Linked DNA regions of Pseudosulfitobacter pseudonitzschiae. The protein of the gene in region 2 binds, or shares a complex with, the protein of the main gene of each other region. Links are inferred from orthologs where the notes say so. Each region holds a gene or a part of one and is shown on either strand. Other genes may lie near its edges.

Region 1 (10,501 bases), 2.4 Mb from region 2 along the record:
CCTTGGTGTTCAGCATGCCGCAGATCAAATGTGTGCGCCGGTCGGGCAAGTTGGCAAGCACATGCGCCAATGCCTCGCCTGCCGCCGGATTGTGTCCGCCGTCCAGCCACAATTCGGCAGCGCCTGCACGCTCGGCCAGCGGCCCCGTGCGCAGCCGCTGCATCCGCGCGGGCCATTGCGCACCGGTGACAGCGGCAGTGCAGGCAGCCTCGTCCATGCCCAGATCGCGCAACACCATCAGCGCCGCGCCTGCGTTCTGGATCTGATGCGCCCCGATCAGATTGGGCAAGGGCAGATCCAGCAGGCCGCCGTCGTCCTGAAATGCCATGCGCCCGTGATCAGGTCCGATGTGCCAGTGCTGGCCATAGACCATCAGCGGCGCGCCCAGACGGGCGGCGACGCCTTCGATCACATCCAGCGCGGCGGCGTCCTGCGGTCCAACCACGCAGGGCACGCCGCGTTTGATAATTCCCGCCTTTTCGCCCGCAATCTGGGCCAATGTGTCGCCCAGAAACTGCTGGTGATCTATGCTGACCGGCGTAATCACCGTCATCGCAGGTTTTTCGATCACATTGGTGGCGTCCAGACGTCCGCCCAGACCCACCTCAAGCAAAGTGTAATCCGCAGGGGTGCGCGCAAAGGCAAGGATCGCGGCGATGGTCGTAATCTCGAAATAAGTGATCGTTTCGCCGTTGTTGGCCGCATAACACTCGTCCAGAACCGCGCTCAGCGCGTCCTCGGAAATCAGTTCACCTGCCAGCCGGATACGTTCGTGAAATCGCGCCAGATGCGGCGAGGTATAAGCATGTACACGCTTGCCTGCCGCCTCAAGCCCTGCGCGGATCATCGCCTGAGTCGATCCTTTGCCGTTGGTGCCCGCAATGTGAATTACCGGCGGCAGATCGTTCTGCGGGTTGCCCAGCGCATCCAGCAAACGCCAGACACGGTCCAGCGTCAGGTCGATGATCTTGGGGTGCAGCGCCATCATCCGTTGCAGGATGACATCAGAACCGTCCGCGGTCATTTTTTGGATGATGTCGGCGCAGGCTGCGCCGCAGGCGTCGGGGCAGAAGTGGTTTTGGGTGCTTCGATGGCCGGTTCGGGTGCGGGCAAATCGCCTTTGACAGCGGGCGGCAGCCCCAAAAGCATACGAGTGATCGTAATCAACTCGTCACGCAACTCGGTGCGTGGGGTCACGCGATCCAGCATCCCGTGGTCCAGCAGATATTCGGCACGCTGGAACCCCTCGGGCAGTTTTTCGCGAATGGTCTGTTCAATCACACGCGGCCCTGCAAAGCAGATCAACGCATTGGGTTCGGCAATATGCACGTCGCCCAGCATCGCATATGACGCCGTCACGCCACCCGTGGTCGGGTGGGTCAGCACGACGATATAGGGCAGATTCGCCTCTTTCAGCATCTGCACGGCAACCGTGGTGCGGGGCATTTGCATCAGCGACAGGATACCTTCCTGCATGCGCGCACCACCGGCGGCGGAAAACAGAATCAGCGGCCGCTTCAGCTTTACCGCCTCTTCGGCGGCGGCAATGATCGCGTTGCCAACGTACATGCCCATAGAACCTGCCATGAAGGTAAAGTCCTGCGCGCAGGCCACAATGGGAGTGCGCCCGATCTCGCCTGTGGCGACCAACATCGCCTCGGCTTCACCGGTGGCCTTCTGGGCGGCTTTCATCCGGTCGGGGTATTTCTTTTGATCGCGAAAATGCAGCGGGTCGGTGTTGGGCGTCGGCACGCTGACCTGTGTAAAGATACCGCCATCGAACAGTGCACGAAAGCGGTCGCGCGGAGTGATATTCATGTGGTGGCCGCAATTGGTGCAGACGTTCAGATTGTCGCTAACCTCGCGGTGGAACAGCATGGTGCCGCACTCATCGCATTTGGTCCACAGATTGTCCGGTGTCTCGCGACGCGAAAAAATCGAGTTGATCCGGGGCCGGACGTAGTTGTTGATCCAGTTCATGTGTGCACTTTCTGCTGGCCTGTTGGTCCCCCAGATAATGCCCAAGACCGACAATTGCAATCAACGGCGCAGGGTAAGACGCACGGCCAGCCAGCTGGTCAGCATGATCCCGAAGTCTACCGGCAACCATTGCGCCACCGCAGCTTCATCCGCCAACGAGAACGGCATCAGATACAGCGCAAGGCCAGACAGATCATCGGGCATTGCCGTAAGCACCATAGCAATTACGTTATTGATGAAATGCACAGCAATCGCAGGGCCAAGAGTGCCGGACCGCGCGGTCAGATCGGCCATCAACAGGCCAAAGATGCCTGCCCAAGCCACGATCCAGATTGCATTGCCGCCCGCCACCGCGGGCGCATAATGGCCCAGCGCGAACAATGCCGACGGCAGCACCATCCACACCAGCGGAGACGCAAACCGCGCGGCCAGTTGCTGCTGGAGATAGCCGCGAAACAGAAGTTCTTCGGCGCTGACCTGCACCAGAACCGCCAAAAGCGACAGGGGCAGCAATCCGGCCCACAGGCCAACGGGCAGCCCTGGCAGCATCGGCGGCTCCATCCCCCAAGGCGGCAAAATCCACAACGCACCAGACAGCACCACCACTGCCACCGCAGCCTGCTGAAACTGTTTCGCAAAAGGGCGCAACGGACCCAGCAGGGTCAGGACAGAGCGGTTGTGAACCATCGCCACAACCAGCGCCAGCGTCAGGGTCATCGCGCCAAAGCTGAACAGCAGGGCAAACATGGCAAAGGGCGTGCTGCCGCTTTGCAGTTCTTCGGCAAAGGCCGTTGCATCGTCGGGTACATACAACGCAATCAGCGTGTCGTAGAAAAATTGGGCCAGCACGATATAACCGGCGCCGCCCAACACCAACCCCACGGCCAACCGCCACAGCTGGGCACGCGCCCGCGCCGGAGCGACAAACGTCTGATGCGGTGCATAGGCGGCAAGTGGACGGATCATTCTTCATCCTCCAGCGAGGGCACCACCGGCCCGCGCGGTTCGGTCAGGTCCAGCCGTGCGTCGCGTAACAGGTCTGCAGCCCCGCTCAGATGGGTGCCGACGCTTTGCAACAGTTGCAGCAGCACGCCGGTGTCATTCTCGTAAACGGCGCGGAACTCTTCGGCGCCCAGCCGCAGGAATTTGCCGTCGGTCGTGGCGGTCAAATCCATCTGGCGTGGCTCGTTCAGGATAATCGACAAATCACCGATCACCCTACCCGGATTGACGGTGGTCACCGGATGGCTTTTGCCCTCCGCGTCACGGTAACTCATCAGAGCCTGCCCGGAGACGCACAGATAAGCAGCATCCGCGGGTTCCATGGTCGAGAAAATCCGCTGACCCGCCTCTACGGGATACCATTGTGCAGCAAAGGCCAGCAGACGCTGGTTGCGCGCATCCATTTTCCCGAACAGTTCGGTACGTCCGATCACCCGCAGTTTGCGCCGCAGATCATCCGCGCCGGAACTGGTTTCGTCTTCGCTGTCGTTGGTCAGGATGCCGTCGATGCGCCCGTTCCTGATCTCGACGAACAAGTCATAAGCATCCGGGTTTTCAAAGGATTCCTCCATGAAAATCAGCGTCGACCGGGGCAGAAGGTCGCGCAAACCGCTGCGTGCAGAACGACGCTGCACGCTGTTGTGGCTGGCCAATGCGCGGTCCAGAACCAGAATGTCGGGCCGTTTGATTGCTGCACGACTGAAGGCCGCGCGTTCCTGAAACACTGTCGGAATCTTGATGCCGGCCAGACCTGTGGGAATGTCAAAGATGGTCTCGGCCACCAGCTCTTGCAGCCCTTCGTCGATCAGCAGCCCGCAGACCAGATCTTCGACCTCACTGGCCCGCGCCCCCGCCATCGCGGACACGCGGCCATACAATGCGTTTTCCAGAATCGTCAAAAGCGGTAGGTAGTTTTCCGGAGCGATGGGCACGAACATATCCGTCATCATCGTCCGCAGGGATGCGCCGTGTTCGCGGCGGATTTTCAGGATTTCATCCTTGAAGCTTTCGGGAAAAGCCGCGCCCAGCTGTTCAGCCGTCAGCGCAAAGGGCACGGTTAAAAGCAGCGCGAATTCGTCATCGCTCAGCGCCGCATCACCGCTCAAGCGGCGACGCTCGGCGATGTCGACCAACTGCTCGTACATCTCTTCTTCGATTCCCAGAGCAGTGAACAGCGGGTGGCTGGTGCCGTCCCGCCCAAATGTTTGCAGCAGAGTTTCCATCAGCGTCTGCGAAATCGCGATGCCCTGTTCGGCCAGCCCCTTCTCGGTGATCAGGCTCAGGAAACGGCCCTCGTCGACCAATGCCTGCTGGCTGATGCTGAACCTCGGGACCGCGAACAACAGGTTGCCGCCCAGCGGCAGCGACGGGTTGAACCGGTCCGGATAAAAGCGGTTGACCACTTCATCCAGACCAGAGGCGGCCAACCGGCGCTCGATCTCGGGGCGCAGGGCGACGATGGACTGGGCCAACTTCGGATGCTGGGCCAGATTGATGGCAGAAGCCATCATGCGGCGCACCATCTGGTCCTCGATGCCAACAGCATTGACCAGCTTGAACCACCATGCGCGGATCTCGCCGGGGTCGTTCAGACCAGCCAGTCCCGGATCGACCCAATCGGCACGCAGACTGTCCAGACTGTTGCCCGCCCGTCCCGCCTCGATGCCTGCGCGGTCCTTTTTGCCCGGGTCCCACAGCACTGTGCGCGGGCTGGTCATCAAGGGCATCAACAGATTGCTGCCCAACGTGCCGTCGAACAGATAGGGCCGCGAATGGGCATAGCCTATGCGCGCGGCGATCACCGCCTGATGCAGGTCTGCCAGATCGTGCCCCGACATGGTCACACGCCCCCGCGTCGGCGTCACCTCGCGCGTCAGAACTTCGGCCAGCGCGGTCCTTTCGATCTGGCTGGCAACCTGAATGGCAACCCGCGCACCCGCAGGGATGGTCAGGCTGATGTTCTCCAGCACCATGTTACTGTCCGCGTTGCGCACAGAGACCCCATCCAGCACGATGTCACCGTCCAGATGCGGAATGGTCTTGGGCGCTCCTTCGAATTTGTCGGCATCAATCAACCCTTTGGGATCAAAGCGTTCGGTCACAACCTCCCAGCGCACCGACATATCCTGCACTTGGTTGTAATAAGTCAGCAGTTCTTTCCACGGACTTGACAGGTCTTTGTAGGCGGCAAGGGCTGCAACCAGCGCCCCCACCGAAATCTGGCCTTTGATCGCCAGATAGCCGCCCACGGAATAGAAAAAGAACGGCGTCAGCTGGGTAATGAAGTTATTGAGAAACTTCATGAAAAATTTCTTTTGGTAAATCTTGTAGCGGATATCGAACAACCGCCCCAACCGGTCGGTGAACTGTGCCAACCGGTAGCGCCAGCCGCCATTGGTGCGCAGATCGGTTACACCTGCCGCACTTTCCCCGATTTCCGAGGACAGCGCGCGCACTTCGACGATCCGCGCCTTGTTCAGCACATTGATCTGCCGTTGCAGCATCGGTATCAGCCACGCCTGCAATGGAATCAGCGCAACACCGGCCAGCCCGAACCAGATGCTTTGCGCAAACAGGAACACCACGATGATCACCATCTGCCCCGCCTGAAACACCGGTTGCGCCAGCGCATCGCCCATCAGCCCGCCCATCGGCTCGGCCTCGGACGTGACCATGCTGACCATTTCACCCTGCGATGTGGTGCGGAAATAGCTGCGCGGAAACCGCATCATGCGTGCGATCAACGTATAGCGCAGGCGGCGCAACATCCGTTCGGATACGATCCCTTTCATCGTGTTCAGGCGCATTTTCAGCAGGCCATGCACCAGCACGGCCAGCAGATAGAGGCCGCACAGCAACATCAGGAATTCGACTTGCGCCAGATCGACCCCCAACAGCGGTATGGTATCGGAATCGGCACCAATGGCGTCGTTGATGATCCGTTTGGGCAGTTCCAGCGTGGCGTAAAGAAACGGAAAAGTGACCAGCGTGACCAGCAGCAATAGCACCTGTTCGCGTTTGGAATATCTCCAGATGAAACTGAAAAGTGATGGTTCCATAGACCCGCCTAGGTTTGCCGCGCGGGCGCGAGGGAATTCAGTAGACAAAAGTATGTGCCGCAACAGGTTAAATCAAGCTGCGGCGCTGTGCGTCAGCGGCCTTGCATCTGTGCAATCATACAGCACGCGCCTGTTTTACTTATCTGCCTTGCATCTTGTACCTTAAACCGCCGCCCGTTATTGCAAAGACAACGCATCATCGGGAGGCCAAAATGCTCAAGGGCAAATTCGACAAATCCAAATTGCCAAGCCGTCATGTGACCGAGGGGCCCGAACGCGCGCCGCACCGGTCATATTATTATGCCATGGGCATGACCGAGCAGGAGATTCACCAGCCTCTGGTCGGTGTCGCTACCTGCTGGAACGAAGCGGCCCCTTGCAACATTTCGTTGAACCGTCAGGCCCAAGCGGTCAAGATGGGCGTCAAATCCGCCTTTGGCACGCCGCGCGAGTTCACCACGATCACCGTCACTGACGGCATCGCCATGGGCCACGAAGGCATGCGGTCGTCGCTGGCATCGCGCGAGGCGATTGCCGACACAGTCGAGCTGACAATGCGCGGCCACTGCTATGACGCGCTGGTCGGCCTTGCGGGTTGCGACAAATCGCTTCCGGGTATGATGATGGCAATGATCCGTCTGAACGTGCCGTCGGTCTTTCTCTATGGCGGGTCGATCCTGCCGGGCAAGGCACCGAACAACCCTGCGGTTCCAGCCGATTTCGCCAACCGTGACCTGACCGTTCAGGATATGTTCGAGGCGGTTGGTCGCCACCAGAACGGCGATATGTCCGACGCGGCGCTGGACGTTCTGGAACGCGTCGCCTGCCCGTCCGCCGGTGCCTGCGGTGGCCAGTTTACCGCCAACACTATGGCCTGCGTGTCCGAGGCAATCGGCCTTGCGCTGCCTAACTCCTCGGGCATGCCTGCACCCTACGAAAGCCGCGACCAATACGCCGAAGCGTCCGGTGCAGCGGTGATGAACCTGATCGAGAAAAACATCCGTGCCCGTGACATCGTCACGCGCCAGTCGTTGGAAAACGCCGCGCGCGTTGTGGCCTGCACCGGCGGGTCGACCAACGCGGGTCTGCACCTGCCCGCAATGGCACACGAGGCAGGCATCGACTTTTTCCTTGATGACGTCTGCGACATCTTCCGCGAGACGCCCTATTTCGTCGACCTAAAACCGGGCGGCCAATATGTGGCCAAAGACCTCTACGAGGCAGGCGGCATTTTTGTCGTGATGAAGGAACTGCGCAAAGCGGGCTTGATCCACGAAGATTGCATGACCGCCACCGGCTACTCCATCGGCGAAGAGCTGGACAAGATCGACCTCGAAGCAGACGGCAAGGTGATCTATCCGATCGAGACTCCGCTGACCAAAACCGGCGGCGTTGTCGGCCTCAAGGGCAACATCGCCCCCGAGGGTGCCATCGTGAAGGTTGCGGGCATGGAAGCCCAGCACCAGATCTTTACCGGTCCTGCACGCGTCTTCGAATGTGAACAAGATGCGTTCGAATCTGTACAGAAACGCACCTATGAAGAAGGTGACGTGTTCGTCATCCGCAACGAGGGCCCTTCGGGTGGTCCGGGTATGCGTGAGATGCTGGCGACCACCGCAGCCCTGTCCGGTCAGGGCATGGGCAAAAAGGTGGCGCTGATCACCGACGGTCGTTTCTCGGGTGCGACCCGCGGGTTCTGTGTGGGTCACGTCGGACCAGAGGCCGCACATGGCGGGCCGATTGCGTTCCTGAAAGATGGCGATGTGATCACCATCAACGCCATCGAGGGCACTATCAACGTGGCGCTAAGCGATGACGAACTGGAAGAGCGCAAGGCCAACTGGAAAGGCCCGCGTGAAACGATCTATGGCGCAGGTGCGCTGTGGAAGTATGCGCAACTGGTCGGTGCGACGTACAAAGGGGCGGTCACCCATCCCGGTGCCAAGCTTGAGCGGCATGAATATTGGGACCTGTAAAGGTGCCATCCTTGCGGGGCTGATCGCCCTTGCGGGATGTGATGTGGGCGGCGGCGCGACAAACGCGCCGCTGCGCGAAACAGCGATGGCCAATGGTTCCGTGACCCTTGTGGCGCCAGACGGCTTTTGTATCGACCGGCGCAGCCTGAAAGCTGACTTTGCGCTGCTGGCCCGCTGCGACACGCTGGGCGATCCGGACGGGGCCTTTGGCGCACCCTTGGGGCTGATCACCGTCAGCCTGACCAGATCCCCCGCAGACGCCCCGCCGATCACTGCTACAGCGATGCAGGCCGCCCTGTCCGATGGCACTGTCCTGGACAAGAAAGAGACCAGAGACACTGTTTTACTACAGGTTCAGGGTACCGAACCGGCCCGCAAGGGCCTGTCGGCCACCCACTGGCGCGGCGCCGGTCAGGTTGGGCCACATCGCATCGGTTTGGCGATATACGGGACCGACGACAGCGGCGCAATTGGCAGCGAAGGTGGCCGTATTCTGGATCAATTGATGCAACGCACCCGCGTGCGTGCAGCGACCCCTGTCACAGCCCTTGCGATTGCACCGACGACGCCTGACTAAATACCACAACCGCTGAAATTCGCGCCGCGCCTGCGATTGCCGGTTTATTTGATAGAAAGCTTTTCGTTAGATAGCGAAAGAGCAGCACCAGAGGCGAAACGGCCCGTGGCAGAAAACAAGATCAGTTTACTAGAGCGTTTGTCGCATAAACGTACCATGCGCCGCTGGGCGCGTGCCGCACGCAATGCAGGCAACGTGAACCTGCACACCCTGCGTCAGTTGCGTAACAGCGCACGGCTGATGCGGGCGCATATCGACAGGTTGATTCACACCGCCGACGAACGTCTGGCGCTGCCGGTGATCGGGTCGACCAGGTTTGCGAAACCACATAATTCGGATTGGGCATGGCGACCGGAACTTTGGCGCGGGCCGCTGCACAGGCCGGGCATGTCGTCGGTTCAGACAAAATCCATGCTGGGCAGCGAAGTGACCCTGTTTCACGACTGCAAGCTAAGCGAGTTGACCCTTCGCCAACTGCGCAACACCCGCGAGGAAGACATCGCGCCCTATGGTCTGCGCATGGACGTGTTCAGCTTTGACGGATCATTTCTGTCGCTGGTGGTGGACCTGCCCGAAGCGGCGGCAGAAGGTCTGCGTCGGACGCATTTGGTGCGCATGTCATGCATCGTCGAGATGGAAAAACCGCTGGAAATCTTCGCTCGGCTCAATATCAAACACGGCCCCAACACCGAACAGATCGTACGCGAATTGCCCTTGCATGAAGAAGACATCGTGGTTGAATTCGATCTGGCCTATTCCAACCTGAACGAAAAACGGGTGGAAAAAGTCTGGGTCGATCTGATCTTTGAAGGGCCCGAGATGAATCAGGTAATTTTGCGCGACCTTACATTCTCACGCCGCCCGCGCGCTGCCCTGTAACGAAAGGCCGAACTCATGAGCATTCTGACCGTCACAGGCACCAAGATCATCAACGGCATCTGGCAGGGCATCGTCAGTTCGGAAAGCACCGAGGTGCCGAAACTGGCCGTGCACAATCTGGATAAACCAGTTGCCAACGTGCAGCTGACCGAGGACCACGAACAGGGGCACTGGCTGTTGCAAGTGCCGATCCCCGCCGAGGCCATCACCGAAGGAGTTCAGACCTTTGTTATCACCGACGCCAAAGACGGCACCAAGCTGGCGCATTTTCACCTGATTGCGGGCGAAGTGCTGGGCGACGACATCCGCGCCGAAATAGACCTGCTGCGCGCCGAGCTGGACATGCTCAAGCGCGCCTTCCGTCGTCATTGTGTCGAAACGACCTAAACGGGATCAGTCCGGGCGCACGCGCGCCGCTGTACCTTTGGCAAAAGCATCCAGCCGGTCGCGCGAGGCTTCTTGGGTGTTGACGATGCCGGCCACCACGCTTTCAGCATAGGCCGCATCCAGTGCCGACATATTCTGCATGTGGCTGATGGCCGAACAGATTGCAAAATTTGACAGCGGCGGGTTCTGTGCTGCGGTGCGCGCCAGTTCCAGCGCCTTGGTTTGGCTGTCTTTTACGCGGTATTGGGCAAGCCCCACCTGCACGGCCTCGTCCTCTTTATAGACACGGCCCGTCAGCATCATGTCGATCATCCGCGCCTTACCCACCAGATCGGCCACGCGAATCGTTGCACCACCGCCAGTGAACAAACCACGCTGGCCTTCGGGCAGGGCGAAATAGGTTGTCGGGTCCATCACGCGCACATGGGCGGCTGACGCCAATTCAAGTCCACCGCCAACCACGGCCCCCTTCAGCGCTGCGATGATTGGGACGCCGCCATATTCCATCTTGTTGAATGCTTCGTGCCAGCGCAGGCACAGGTGCATAAAATCTTCGGGACGGCGGTTTTCGGTGTGGTGTTCAACCAAATCCAATCCGGCACAAAAATGATCACCCTGTGCGTTCAGAACAACCGCGCGAG
Region 2 (10,457 bases):
GCGAGGCGGAAGCAACGCGCGTTGATCCCAACTGGCACGGCTGGCTGCACCACACATGGGACGAGCCGCCCACGGACAAGCCGTTGGTTCATAAGCCGTGGGAAAAACCGCATCAGGAAAACCTGACCGGCACCCCGTCGGCCTATGCGCCTGCGGGTTCGATCCGCCGCGTGCAGCCTGCGGACCGCACCGATTACGAGGCGTGGAGCCCCGAGTAAATGTCTGAAAACACAACAGAAGTTTTGGTGGGCGGTGTTGTGCTGGCTGCTGCTGTGGCCTTTGGCATCTATGCGGCACAAGTGGCAGGTCTGAAAACAGGCGGTGACAGCTACCCGTTGCAAGCCAGCTTTCGCAGCCTTGAGGGTGTAAGCGTCGGCACCGATGTGCGGTTGGCGGGCGTCAAGGTGGGCACCGTGTCTGGTGTTTCGCTGAACCCTGAAACTTTTCGCGCAGATACCACTGTGGCGGTGTCCAAATCTATCGAAATTCCTGACGACAGCGCCATCGTGATCAGCTCCGAAGGGTTGCTGGGCGGCAATTTTGTCGAGATATTCCCCGGTGGATCGCCCTTTTACTTCGAGCCGGGCGATGTGATCGCCGACACCCAAGGGGCCGTGTCCCTGATTTCACTGTTGTTGAAATTCGTCAGCGGCGGCAGTGAAGAGGCGGCACAGTGAAACGCCTTTTGATGGCTTTGGGGCTGATGGCCCTTGCGGTGCCTGTGGCCGCGCAAGAAACCGCAACTGCGGACGGCGCGGTTTTGCGTGGGTTGGACACGTTCAACGGCCACGTCACCGATATGGAAATTGCTGCAGGCCAAAGCTTTAAGTTCGGACATCTGAACATCGTGCTGCGCGAATGCCGCTATCCTGCGGGCAACCCTGCGGGCGATGCATTTGCTTCGATTGAAGTTAGTCAGCAGGGCCGTGAAGGGGTGATTTTTTCCGGCTGGATGATCGCCTCGTCTCCGGCGCTAAGTGCTATGGAACACCCGCGCTACGACGTTTGGGTGCTGCGCTGCACCACCTCCTGAAGGGTGGCGGGGGGCAGCGTGGTAAAGCTGGCCTTGCCGTTTAACGCACGCTCCAACATCTTGTGATAGGCCGCGCGTGACACTTCGATACCACCCAGCGATGCCAGATGGTCGGTCAGAAACTGCGTGTCGAACAGGGTAAAACCGCAACGTCGCAGATGATCAACACAGGCCCCCAGTGCCATTTTGGATGCATTTGTGCGCCGTGAAAACATGCTTTCGCCAAAGAACGCAGTGCCCAAGGTCACCCCGTAAACTCCGCCTACCAGTTCCCGCCCTTCGTGAATCTCGAAGGAATGAGCGTGTCCCAGATTGTGCAGGGCATTGTAAAGGCTGCGAATCTCGGCATTGATCCAGGTTTCGGCGCGGTCGGCACAGGCTTCGACGGTGCCGTCGAAGTCTGCGTTGATCGCCACCCGCCAAGTACTGCGCCGCATGGCGCGGGCAAGGCTGCGGGACATGTGGAACCCGTCCAGCGGCATGACCCCGCGCCTGCGCGGATCGACCCAGAAAATTTCCGGATCGTCGCGGTGTTCTGCCATCGGGAAAATCCCGATGCTGTAGCCGTGCAGCAGAATCTCTGGCGTGAGATCCATTATGCAGGCTGCAGATGCGTCTCCAGCCAGTGTTCCAGCCAGTGAATGTTGTAGTTGCCCGAATGGATGTCAGGCTCTTGCAGCAGCGCATCAAACAGCGGGATGGTGGTGTCCACCCCGTCCACGATCAGTTCGCCCAAGGCACGGTGCAGACGCGCCAGTGCTTCGGGCCGGTCACGACCATGAACGATCAGCTTGCCGATCAGGCTGTCGTAATAGGGCGGGATCGAATAGCCGTCATAGAGGGCTGAATCCATCCGAACGCCCAGACCGCCAGGCGCATGATATTGCGTGATCCGGCCGGGGCAGGGCGCAAAATTGGGCAAACGCTCGGCGTTGATGCGGACTTCGATAGCGTGGCCGTTGATCTTCAGATCGTCCTGCGTGAACGACATCGGCAGGCCAGCGGCCACACGGATTTGTTCACGCACCAGATCGACGCCGAAAACCCCTTCGGTTACAGGGTGCTCCACCTGAAGACGGGTGTTCATTTCGATAAAATAGAACTCGCCGTTTTCATACAGAAATTCGATCGTGCCCGCACCGATATAGTTGATGTTGGCGCAGGCGTCGGCGCAGATTTTGCCAATGCGGTCGCGTTCTTCTTGGGTGATCGTGGGGCCGGGTGCCTCTTCGAACACTTTCTGGTGACGCCGTTGCAGCGAACAGTCCCGCTCGCCCAGATGCACCGCGTTGCCCTTGCCGTCGCCAAAGACCTGAATTTCGATGTGGCGCGGCGTGGTTAGATATTTCTCGATATAGACTTCGTCGTTGCCGAAGTTCGATTTGCCCTCGGCGCGGGCGGTCATAAACGCCTTTTCCATCTCGGCGGCGGATTGGGCGACTTTCATGCCCTTGCCCCCACCACCGGCCGTTGCCTTGATGATGACGGGATAGCCCATTTCGACGCCAATACGCTTGGCGTCTTCCAGCGTGTCCACGCCGCCATCGGATCCGGGCACACAGGGCACGCCCAGCTTTTTCATCGTATCCTTGGCAGTGATCTTGTCGCCCATGACTCGGATGTGGTCGGCGGTCGGGCCGATAAAGGTCAGGTCATGATCCTGAATAATCTGCACAAAGCTGGCATTTTCGGACAGGAAACCATAGCCGGGGTGAATCGCCTCGGCTCCAGTGATTTCGCAGGCTGCGATGATCGATGGGATCGACAGATAGGACTGTGCGGATGCGGGCGGGCCGATGCAGACGCTTTCGTCTGCCATGCGCACGTGCATTGCATCACTATCGGCGGTCGAATGGACCGCAACACTGCCGATTCCCATTTCGCGGGCCGCGCGGATGACGCGCAGGGCAATCTCTCCACGGTTGGCAATCAGGATTTTATTAAACATTGTCAGATCCTTATTCCAGGATCACAAGCGGAGCGCCAAATTCGACCGCCGCGCCATCATCCACAAGGATACGCTTGACGGTGCCAGCACGCGGGGCTGGAATGTGGTTCATGGTTTTCATCGCTTCGACGATCAGCAGCGTGTCGCCTTCGGTAACGGTGGTCCCGACCGAGATGAACGAGGGCGCACCGGGCTCGGCTTGCATGTAAACGGTGCCAACCATCGGCGAGGTCACTGCACCGGGATGGTCTGCGGGGTCTTCGTTTGCAGCGGGTGCCGCAACGGCGGCGGCGGAAGGGGCAGCAGCGGCAGGGGCTGCGGAAGTCTGGGCCGGGGCGGGGGCATAGCCGGCCACGGGCGGGTGTTCGCGTGTGACGCGCACGTTCAGACTGTCATCTTCGGCATAGTCGCGTTTGACCTGAAGCTCTGTCAGATCGTTTTCGCGCAGCAGCTCGGCCAGCGCCTTGATAAAGGCCACGTCGTCGTCGTGTTTGTTCTTTGTCATTGTCGTCCTCGACCTCTTGTCAGGGGCGTTGAACGCCCCCTGTTCTGGGGTCAGGTTATAGGCCAGAAGTGCTGCATTGGAAAGCATGGCTTTGGCAGATTGAAGCAGGTGCCTGCCCAAGCCATAATGCGGGCAATAGGCGTGCGGGGGGCAGGGGATGAATCTGGCAACATGGCTTGAGCGGTCGGCGGCAGCAGACCCGCGTGCGCAGGCGTTGTATCTGGGCACCGAAGCGGTGGCCGATTATGGCACATTCGATCGGCTGGCGCGCGAACTGGCAGGTTGGTTGGGCGCACAGGGTGTGGTGCCCGGTGACCGGGTGGCCATATTCATGGCGAATGTGCCCGATTTCCTTGTGGTTATGTGGGGCTGTTGGTACGCGGGCGTTTGTGTTGTGCCGGTTAACGCCAAGCTGCACGGGCGCGAGGCGGCATTCATTCTGGAGGATTCCGGCGCAAAGGTGGTTTTTGCCACGACAGCGCAGGCGGGCGCTTTGCGCGCCGCCAAGGTGACTGTCCGAATTGTCGAGGATCTGCCCCAAGCCACACCGGTCATCCGCCCTGTGGACCGCGCTGAATTTGATCTGGCGTGGCTGTTTTACACCTCGGGTACCACGGGCAAACCCAAGGGGGTTATGCTGTCGCATGGCAATCTGATGGCCATGGCGCTCAGCTTCTTTGCCGATGTGGATCAGGTTAAAGGCAGCGATGCAGCACTTTATGCGGCACCAATGAGCCACGGTGCGGGTTTGTATAACCTGATGCACGTGCGCGTGGGCGCGCGCCATGTCTGCCCCGCTTCTGGTGGCTTTGATCCGGCGGAAATCCTTGACCTGGCAGCATATTTTGGCGACGTTCATATGTTCGCAGCGCCCACGATGGTCTCCCGTTTGACGTCCTATGCGACTGCATCTGCCCGGTCCGGCCAAGGATTGCGCACGGTGGTTTACGCGGGTGGGCCGATGTATTTGGCTGATATTCTGGCCGCGCGCGCCGCTTTGGGGGATGTGTTCGTGCAGATATATGGGCAGGGCGAATGTCCGATGGCGATCACGGCCCTGTCACGGGCGGATGTGGCGGGCGATGATATGGCGCGGGTGGCCTCGGTGGGGCGGGCGCAGTCTTGCGTCGAAGTGGGGATTTGCGACAGCCACGGGGCGTTTCTGCCCGCTGGCCAACCGGGCGAGATTATGGTGCGTGGCGCGCCCGTTATGCTGGGCTATTGGAACAATCCGCGCGCCACGGCAGACGCCCTGCGTAACGGCTGGCTGATGACCGGCGACATCGGAATGCTGGACGCCCACGGCTATCTGACGCTTCAGGACCGATCAAAGGATGTGATTATTTCAGGTGGAAGCAACATCTATCCGCGCGAAGTTGAAGAAGTGCTGCAAAGCCATCCTGATGTGCGCGAAGTGTCGGTTGTCGGGCGGCCACATGCGGATTGGGGCGAGGAGGTCGTGGCCTTTGTGGTTGGCACAGCCACCAAAGCCGAACTGGACGCGCTTTGCCGCGACCGCATCGCGCGGTTCAAGGCACCCAAAGTCTATGTCCACGTCGATGCCCTGCCCAAGAACAACTACGGCAAGGTGTTGAAGACGGAATTGCGGGCGCTGCTCTGACACACAGCCCGCAATTCCAATGGCTTAGGCCGTGATCAACGCATCGTCCGGCGCCACAAAGTTGTCACCGGTCAACGCACCGTCGCCACCGTGGCCGTTCAACACGTCGTGGCCGTGCACCTTCGAGGCAAAGACGGTTGGGTTATTGAAGTTGCTGGCGTTCGTGCCATCCTGCACAGCGCTGTAAAAATCGTTGTCATCGCCCATGCGCACTTCCCCACCGATGGGGTGCCATAGTTGTCTATAGACCGCTGCTGCCACCCAAGGTCATGTCGGCTTGGATCAGGCGTGCGTTGTTCTGATAGTGTTCACCCAAAACCGGCCAACTTGGCCGGTTTCAGTTTATAGTTGTATAAGGCAAGGTTAGATCGCCAGATACTCTTCGCGCAGTTCCTTGTTTTCGAGAACTTCGGCGGCGGTGCCGTCAAAAACGATGCCCCCAGTGTCAAGAATCACTGCGCGATCCGCCAGTTCGAGCGCGCGCACAGCGTTCTGTTCGACGATCACTGTGGTGATGCCCTGATCCTTGATAATGCGCAGTGTCTTTTCGATCTCGTCGACGATGACGGGGGCCAGCCCCTCATAGGGTTCGTCCAGCAACAGCACTTTGATGTCGCGGGCCAGCGCGCGGGCTATCGCCAGCATCTGTTGTTCACCGCCCGACAGGGTCACGCCCTCTTGCATACGCCGCTCGCCCAGACGCGGGAACAGGTCATAAAGCCGCTGGATCGACCAGCCTACAGGGGGCGCGATCTGGGCCAACTTCAGGTTTTCCTCGACCGTCAGGCCAGGAATGATCCGCCGGTCTTCGGGGACCAGACCAAGACCGGCTTGTGATGCTTCATGGCTGGACATATTGTGCAGTGGCTTGTGATCCAGCCAGATTTCGCCCTTGCGCAGCTCGGGGTCCCCGATGCGCGCGATTGACCGCAGGGTGGATGTCTTGCCCGCCCCGTTGCGGCCCAGAAGGGCCAGAATTTCGCCCTCGTGGACGTTAAAGCTGACGCCTTGAACGATATAGCTTTCGCCGTAATACGCGTGCATGTCCCAGACCGAAAGAAAGGCGGGGGCGGTCGCCGCGTGGTTGGCGTTCTTCGAGAAGTCGGGTTTGGTGTTCATTCTGCCCGTCCTTATGCTGCTTGGGTTTCGCCAAGGTAGGCTTCGCGCACCTTGGGATGACCCTTGATTTTGTCGGGTGTGTCTTCGACCAGCGGTGTGCCCTGTGCCAGAACCGTGATCCGTTCGGCCAGCGAAAACACCACATGCATGTCGTGCTCGATGATCGCGATTGTAATGTCGCGCTCATCCTTGATCTGCTTAAGCAGGTCGATGGTGTTGTTGGTGTCGGCCCGCGCCATGCCAGCGGTGGGTTCGTCCAACAGCAGCAGACGGGGTTCTTGCGACAGGCACATGCCGATCTCCAGCCGCCGTTTGTCACCGCGCGACAGCGATGCGGAATGCATATGTCGTTTGTCTGACATATTCATCTCTTCCAGCATATGTTCGGCCCGTTCCACGATGTCGCGGTCGTCCAACATGTTGGTCAGCGCGTTCAGCCCAAATGATCCGTCCCGCTTGGCAAAGCAGGGGATCATCATGTTTTCCATCACCGTCAGATCGCCAAATATTTCCGGTGTCTGGAACACGCGGCTGATGCCCATCTGGTTGATTTCATAGGGTTTGCGCCCCAATACCGACTGGCCGTCGAACAGCACCGATCCGGTGTCGGGGATCAGTTTGCCGACCAGACAGTTTAGCAGCGTCGACTTCCCAGCTCCGTTGGGCCCGATGATCGCGTGCACACTGTTTTCCGCAATGCTCAGATTTACGTCCCCCAGCGCCTGCAACCCGCCAAAGCGCTTGCCGACATTCTTAACTTCGAGAATACCCATCGTCTCTCTCTCCTATTCGGCTGCGGGGTTGCGCCGTTTGGCGGCGTCCGCCTCGGCTTCGGCTGTGTTGCGTTTGGGGCGGCCAAAGATCATGCGGCCCAGACGTTTGCCGCCTTCGACCAGACCACCGGGCAGGAAGATGATGACGATCATGAACAGCAGGCCCAGCGTCAGATGCCAGCCCTTGCCAACGAAGGGGTGGATGATAGTGACAAGAAAATCTTCCACACCGTCAGGCAGAAAACCCAGCCATTGATGCAGCACGCCGTCGTTGATCTTGCTCAGGATGTTTTTGAAATACTCGTTAAAGCCTGCGCCAAGGATCGGCCCGATCAGGGTGCCGACACCGCCCAGAATGGCCATGATCACGATCTCGCCCGAGGCGGTCCAGTGCATCCGCTCGGCGCCCGCAAGCGGGTCCATCGAGGACAGCAATCCGCCCGCCAGTCCGGCATAGATGCCCGAGATGACAAAGGCGGCCAATGTGTACGGCTTGGTGTTCAGGCCGGTATAGTTCATCCGTTGCTGGTTGGATTTCACCGCCCGCAGCATCATGCCAAAGGGCGAGCGGAAGATGCGGATCGAGATATAGAACGAGATCAGCATGATGATACCGCACAGGTAGTAACCCGCATTAAAGGTAAACAGCCAGTCACCAAGACGCAGCTCGAAGCTGTCGCGCATAGCGATGCCAAAGAAGTTGGTCACCGGCAGCGATCCGTCGACAGTTGTCGATTGCCCCAGCACGCGCGGATCGGTCAGCAGCAGTTGCAGGCCGGTTTCACCGTTGGTCAGATTGAAGTTCGACGCCGGGTTGCCCAGCACCGAATAGGCAAGGTTGTATGACATCTGCGCAAAAGCCAGCGTCAGGATCGAGAAATAGATGCCCGAGCGTCGCAGGCTGACATAGCCGATGGCCAGCGCAAAGATGCCAGCCACAACCATCGACAGCAGGATGCCGGGGATCACGTTCATGCCCAGCAGTTTGAACATCCAGACGGCCGAGTATGATCCGACACCCAAGAAGGCCGCGTGACCAAAGCTGAGATAGCCGGTCAGGCCGAACAGGATATTGAAACCGATCACCAGAATACCGAAGATCACGAACCGTTGCATCAGGTCGGGATAGCCTGCGTTGAACATCTGCGCGAGGCTGGACCCTTGGGGGAAGGGGTTCAGAATGAAGGGGGCCAGCGCCACCATCACCAGAACCACCATGAACAGGTTAAAGTCTTTTTTGGTCAGTCCGAGCATGTCTTATTCCTCCATCACGCCTTTGCGGCCCATCAGGCCACGGGGACGGGTCAGAATGATAATGATAGCCACCACATAGATGATGATCTGGTCGATACCGGGGAAGATCGCCTTGATCTCGTTCATGGAGGCAAAGGCTTCGAGAATCCCCAGCAAAAAGCCTGCCAGCACCGCACCGGGCAAAGAGCCCATGCCGCCGACGACGACCACAACAAAGCTGAGCACCAGAAAATCCATGCCCATGTGATAGTTGGGCGAGTTGATGGGCGCATACATCACACCTGCCAGCCCTGCCACAGCGGCGGCGATGCCGAACATGATGGTAAAGCGGCGGTCGATGTTGATGCCCAGCAGGCCCACGGTTTCACGGTCGGCCATGCCTGCGCGCACCACCATGCCGAAGGTAGTGAATTGCAGGAATGCAAAAACCGCCCCGATGATCACGGCGGCAAAGGCAAAGTAAACCATGCGCCAGTAGGGATAGATGATCGCATTGGGATCAAAACCGATCAGCACGCCGAAATCGAATGATCCGCGGAACACTTCGGGCGCGCCGGTAGGGATCGGGTTGGCACCGTAGAACGCCTTGATGACCTCTTGCAACACGATTGCCAGGCCGAACGTTACAAGGATCTGGTCGGCGTGGGGGCGTTTGTAAAAATGTTTGATCAGGCCGCGTTCCATGATGAAACCGATGGCAATCATGATCGGAATGGCAAACAGGATCGCCAGCGGCACCGACCAGTCGATCAGGGCAGCCCCCATTTCGGGGCCGAACCAGCTTTCGACATAGGGCGTGCTGATTTTTGCGGGATTGCCCAGAAAATCGGTTTTCGTCGGATCCTCGACGACGGTCGACAGGGTCAGGATGCGCTGCACAGTGACAGCACAAAAGGCGCCGATCATGAACAGGGCACCGTGGGCAAAGTTGACCACACCCAGCGTACCAAAGATCAGGGTCAGGCCAAGGGCGATCAACGCATAAGCGGAGCCTTTGTCCAAACCGTTGAGAAATTGAAGGATTATCTGATCCATCGTCCCACTCGTTTTAATTTTCAGGAAAGCTGCGTGTGCAGGCGGCAGGGGGATGCGGGGCAGGCAGTTGCCCGCCCCGCACGTAGAACGGCTTTAGGCGCCGGGGTTGCACGAACCCAGTGCACCGCCCGAGAACATCGGGTGATCGTCGGGGTAGGTGACCTGTTCGGTCGGCGTGACTTCGACGATTTCCACGAGATCGTATTCGTTCTCGGGATTCTCTTTGCCGCGCACAACAACGACGTCCTTAAAGCACTGGTGATCGCCGGCACGGTACAGGGTCGGGCCGTTGCCCAGACCGTCGAATTCAAAGCCTTCAAGGGCTTCGACGACGGCACAAGGGTTGAACGAACCGGCACGTGTGACTGCGTCGGCATACAGCAGCGTTTGCGCATAGCAGGTCTGAGCGGCCTGGCTGGGCGGGAAGCCGTATTTTTCACCAAAGGATTTGACGAAAGCGTTGGTGCCCGTATAGCGGTCGCCTTTTTCGTTTTCGAGTTTCCAGTCCCAGTTTTGCGAACCAACGATGCCGGCAATGTTTTTGCCCGCACCTTTTGCCATCAGTTCGGAGTAGAGCGGCACAACGATTTCAAAGTTCTTGCCATTGGCTTGCTTTTCACGCAGGCCGAACTGCACGGCGTTGGTCAGCGAGTTGACCATGTTCCCGCCGTAGTGGTTCAGAACCAGAACATCGGCACCCGAGTTCAGAACCGGCGCAATATAAGACGAGAAGTCGGTCGAGGCCAGCGGCGTGCGGACCTTCTCGACGGTTTCCCAACCCAAAGCTTCGGTCGCGGCTGCGATCGATTCTTCTTGCGTCCAGCCCCATGTATAGTCGGCGGTCAGGTGGTATGCGCGGCGGTCCGAACCATACAGTTGCTCAAGCACGGGTGCGAGGGCGGCGGCGGACATATACGCGTTAAAAAAGTGGCGGAAACCGTTGGCTTTTTTGTCTTTGCCGGTGGTGTCGTTCGAGTGGGTCAGACCCGCCATGAAGATCACGCCAGCTTCTTGACACAGACCTTGCACAGCCACAGCCACGCCCGAGGAAGACCCGCCCGAAATCATGACGGCGCCGTCTTTTTCGATCATCGACTTGGCCGATGCGCGCGCCGCGTCCGATTTGGTTTGCGTGTCGCCGGTGACGAATGCGACTTTTTTGCCCAAGA

The links.
Region 1: the proteins of accC (region 2) and accD are in contact, whole or in part, in a solved structure (PDB 8UXZ), measured with the Escherichia coli proteins. The link is inferred for Pseudosulfitobacter pseudonitzschiae from one-to-one orthologs.

Annotation. Positions count from the first base shown.
Region 1 is NZ_CP022415.1:3,338,748-3,349,248, reverse strand. What follows is about bases 1-2,988. They hold accD (acetyl-CoA carboxylase, carboxyltransferase subunit beta), read right to left. Parts: upstream 1,981-2,988; coding sequence 1,021-1,980; downstream 1-1,020. Other genes in these bases: SULPSESMR1_RS16410 (ABC transporter transmembrane domain-containing protein), read right to left, coding at 2,943-2,988; SULPSESMR1_RS16415 (CPBP family intramembrane glutamic endopeptidase), read right to left, coding at 2,041-2,946; SULPSESMR1_RS16425 (bifunctional folylpolyglutamate synthase/dihydrofolate synthase), read right to left, coding at 1-1,024. Also shown: more of SULPSESMR1_RS16410, read right to left, coding at 2,989-6,041; ilvD (dihydroxy-acid dehydratase), read left to right, coding at 6,254-8,017; SULPSESMR1_RS16400 (hypothetical protein), read left to right, coding at 7,998-8,594; SULPSESMR1_RS16395 (DUF6478 family protein), read left to right, coding at 8,751-9,473; SULPSESMR1_RS16390 (hypothetical protein), read left to right, coding at 9,489-9,860; SULPSESMR1_RS16385 (crotonase/enoyl-CoA hydratase family protein), read right to left, coding at 9,867-10,501.
Region 2 is NZ_CP022415.1:988,781-999,237, forward strand. The notes cover bases 806-3,749. They hold accC (acetyl-CoA carboxylase biotin carboxylase subunit), read right to left. Parts: upstream 2,982-3,749; coding sequence 1,629-2,981; downstream 806-1,628. Other genes in these bases: SULPSESMR1_RS04745 (DUF2155 domain-containing protein), read left to right, coding at 806-1,033; aat (leucyl/phenylalanyl-tRNA--protein transferase), read right to left, coding at 997-1,629; accB (acetyl-CoA carboxylase biotin carboxyl carrier protein), read right to left, coding at 2,992-3,486; SULPSESMR1_RS04765 (class I adenylate-forming enzyme family protein), read left to right, coding at 3,644-3,749. Outside these bases: SULPSESMR1_RS04735 (NADH:ubiquinone oxidoreductase subunit NDUFA12), read left to right, coding at 1-218; outer membrane lipid asymmetry maintenance protein MlaD, read left to right, coding at 219-677; more of SULPSESMR1_RS04745, read left to right, coding at 674-805; more of SULPSESMR1_RS04765, read left to right, coding at 3,750-5,107; SULPSESMR1_RS04770 (hypothetical protein), read right to left, coding at 5,132-5,314; SULPSESMR1_RS04775 (ABC transporter ATP-binding protein), read right to left, coding at 5,471-6,226; SULPSESMR1_RS04780 (ABC transporter ATP-binding protein), read right to left, coding at 6,238-6,999; SULPSESMR1_RS04785 (branched-chain amino acid ABC transporter permease), read right to left, coding at 7,012-8,253; SULPSESMR1_RS04790 (branched-chain amino acid ABC transporter permease), read right to left, coding at 8,257-9,288; SULPSESMR1_RS04795 (substrate-binding protein), read right to left, coding at 9,382-10,457. UniProt on the Escherichia coli protein: This protein is a component of the acetyl coenzyme A carboxylase complex; first, biotin carboxylase catalyzes the carboxylation of the carrier protein and then the transcarboxylase transfers the carboxyl group to form malonyl-CoA.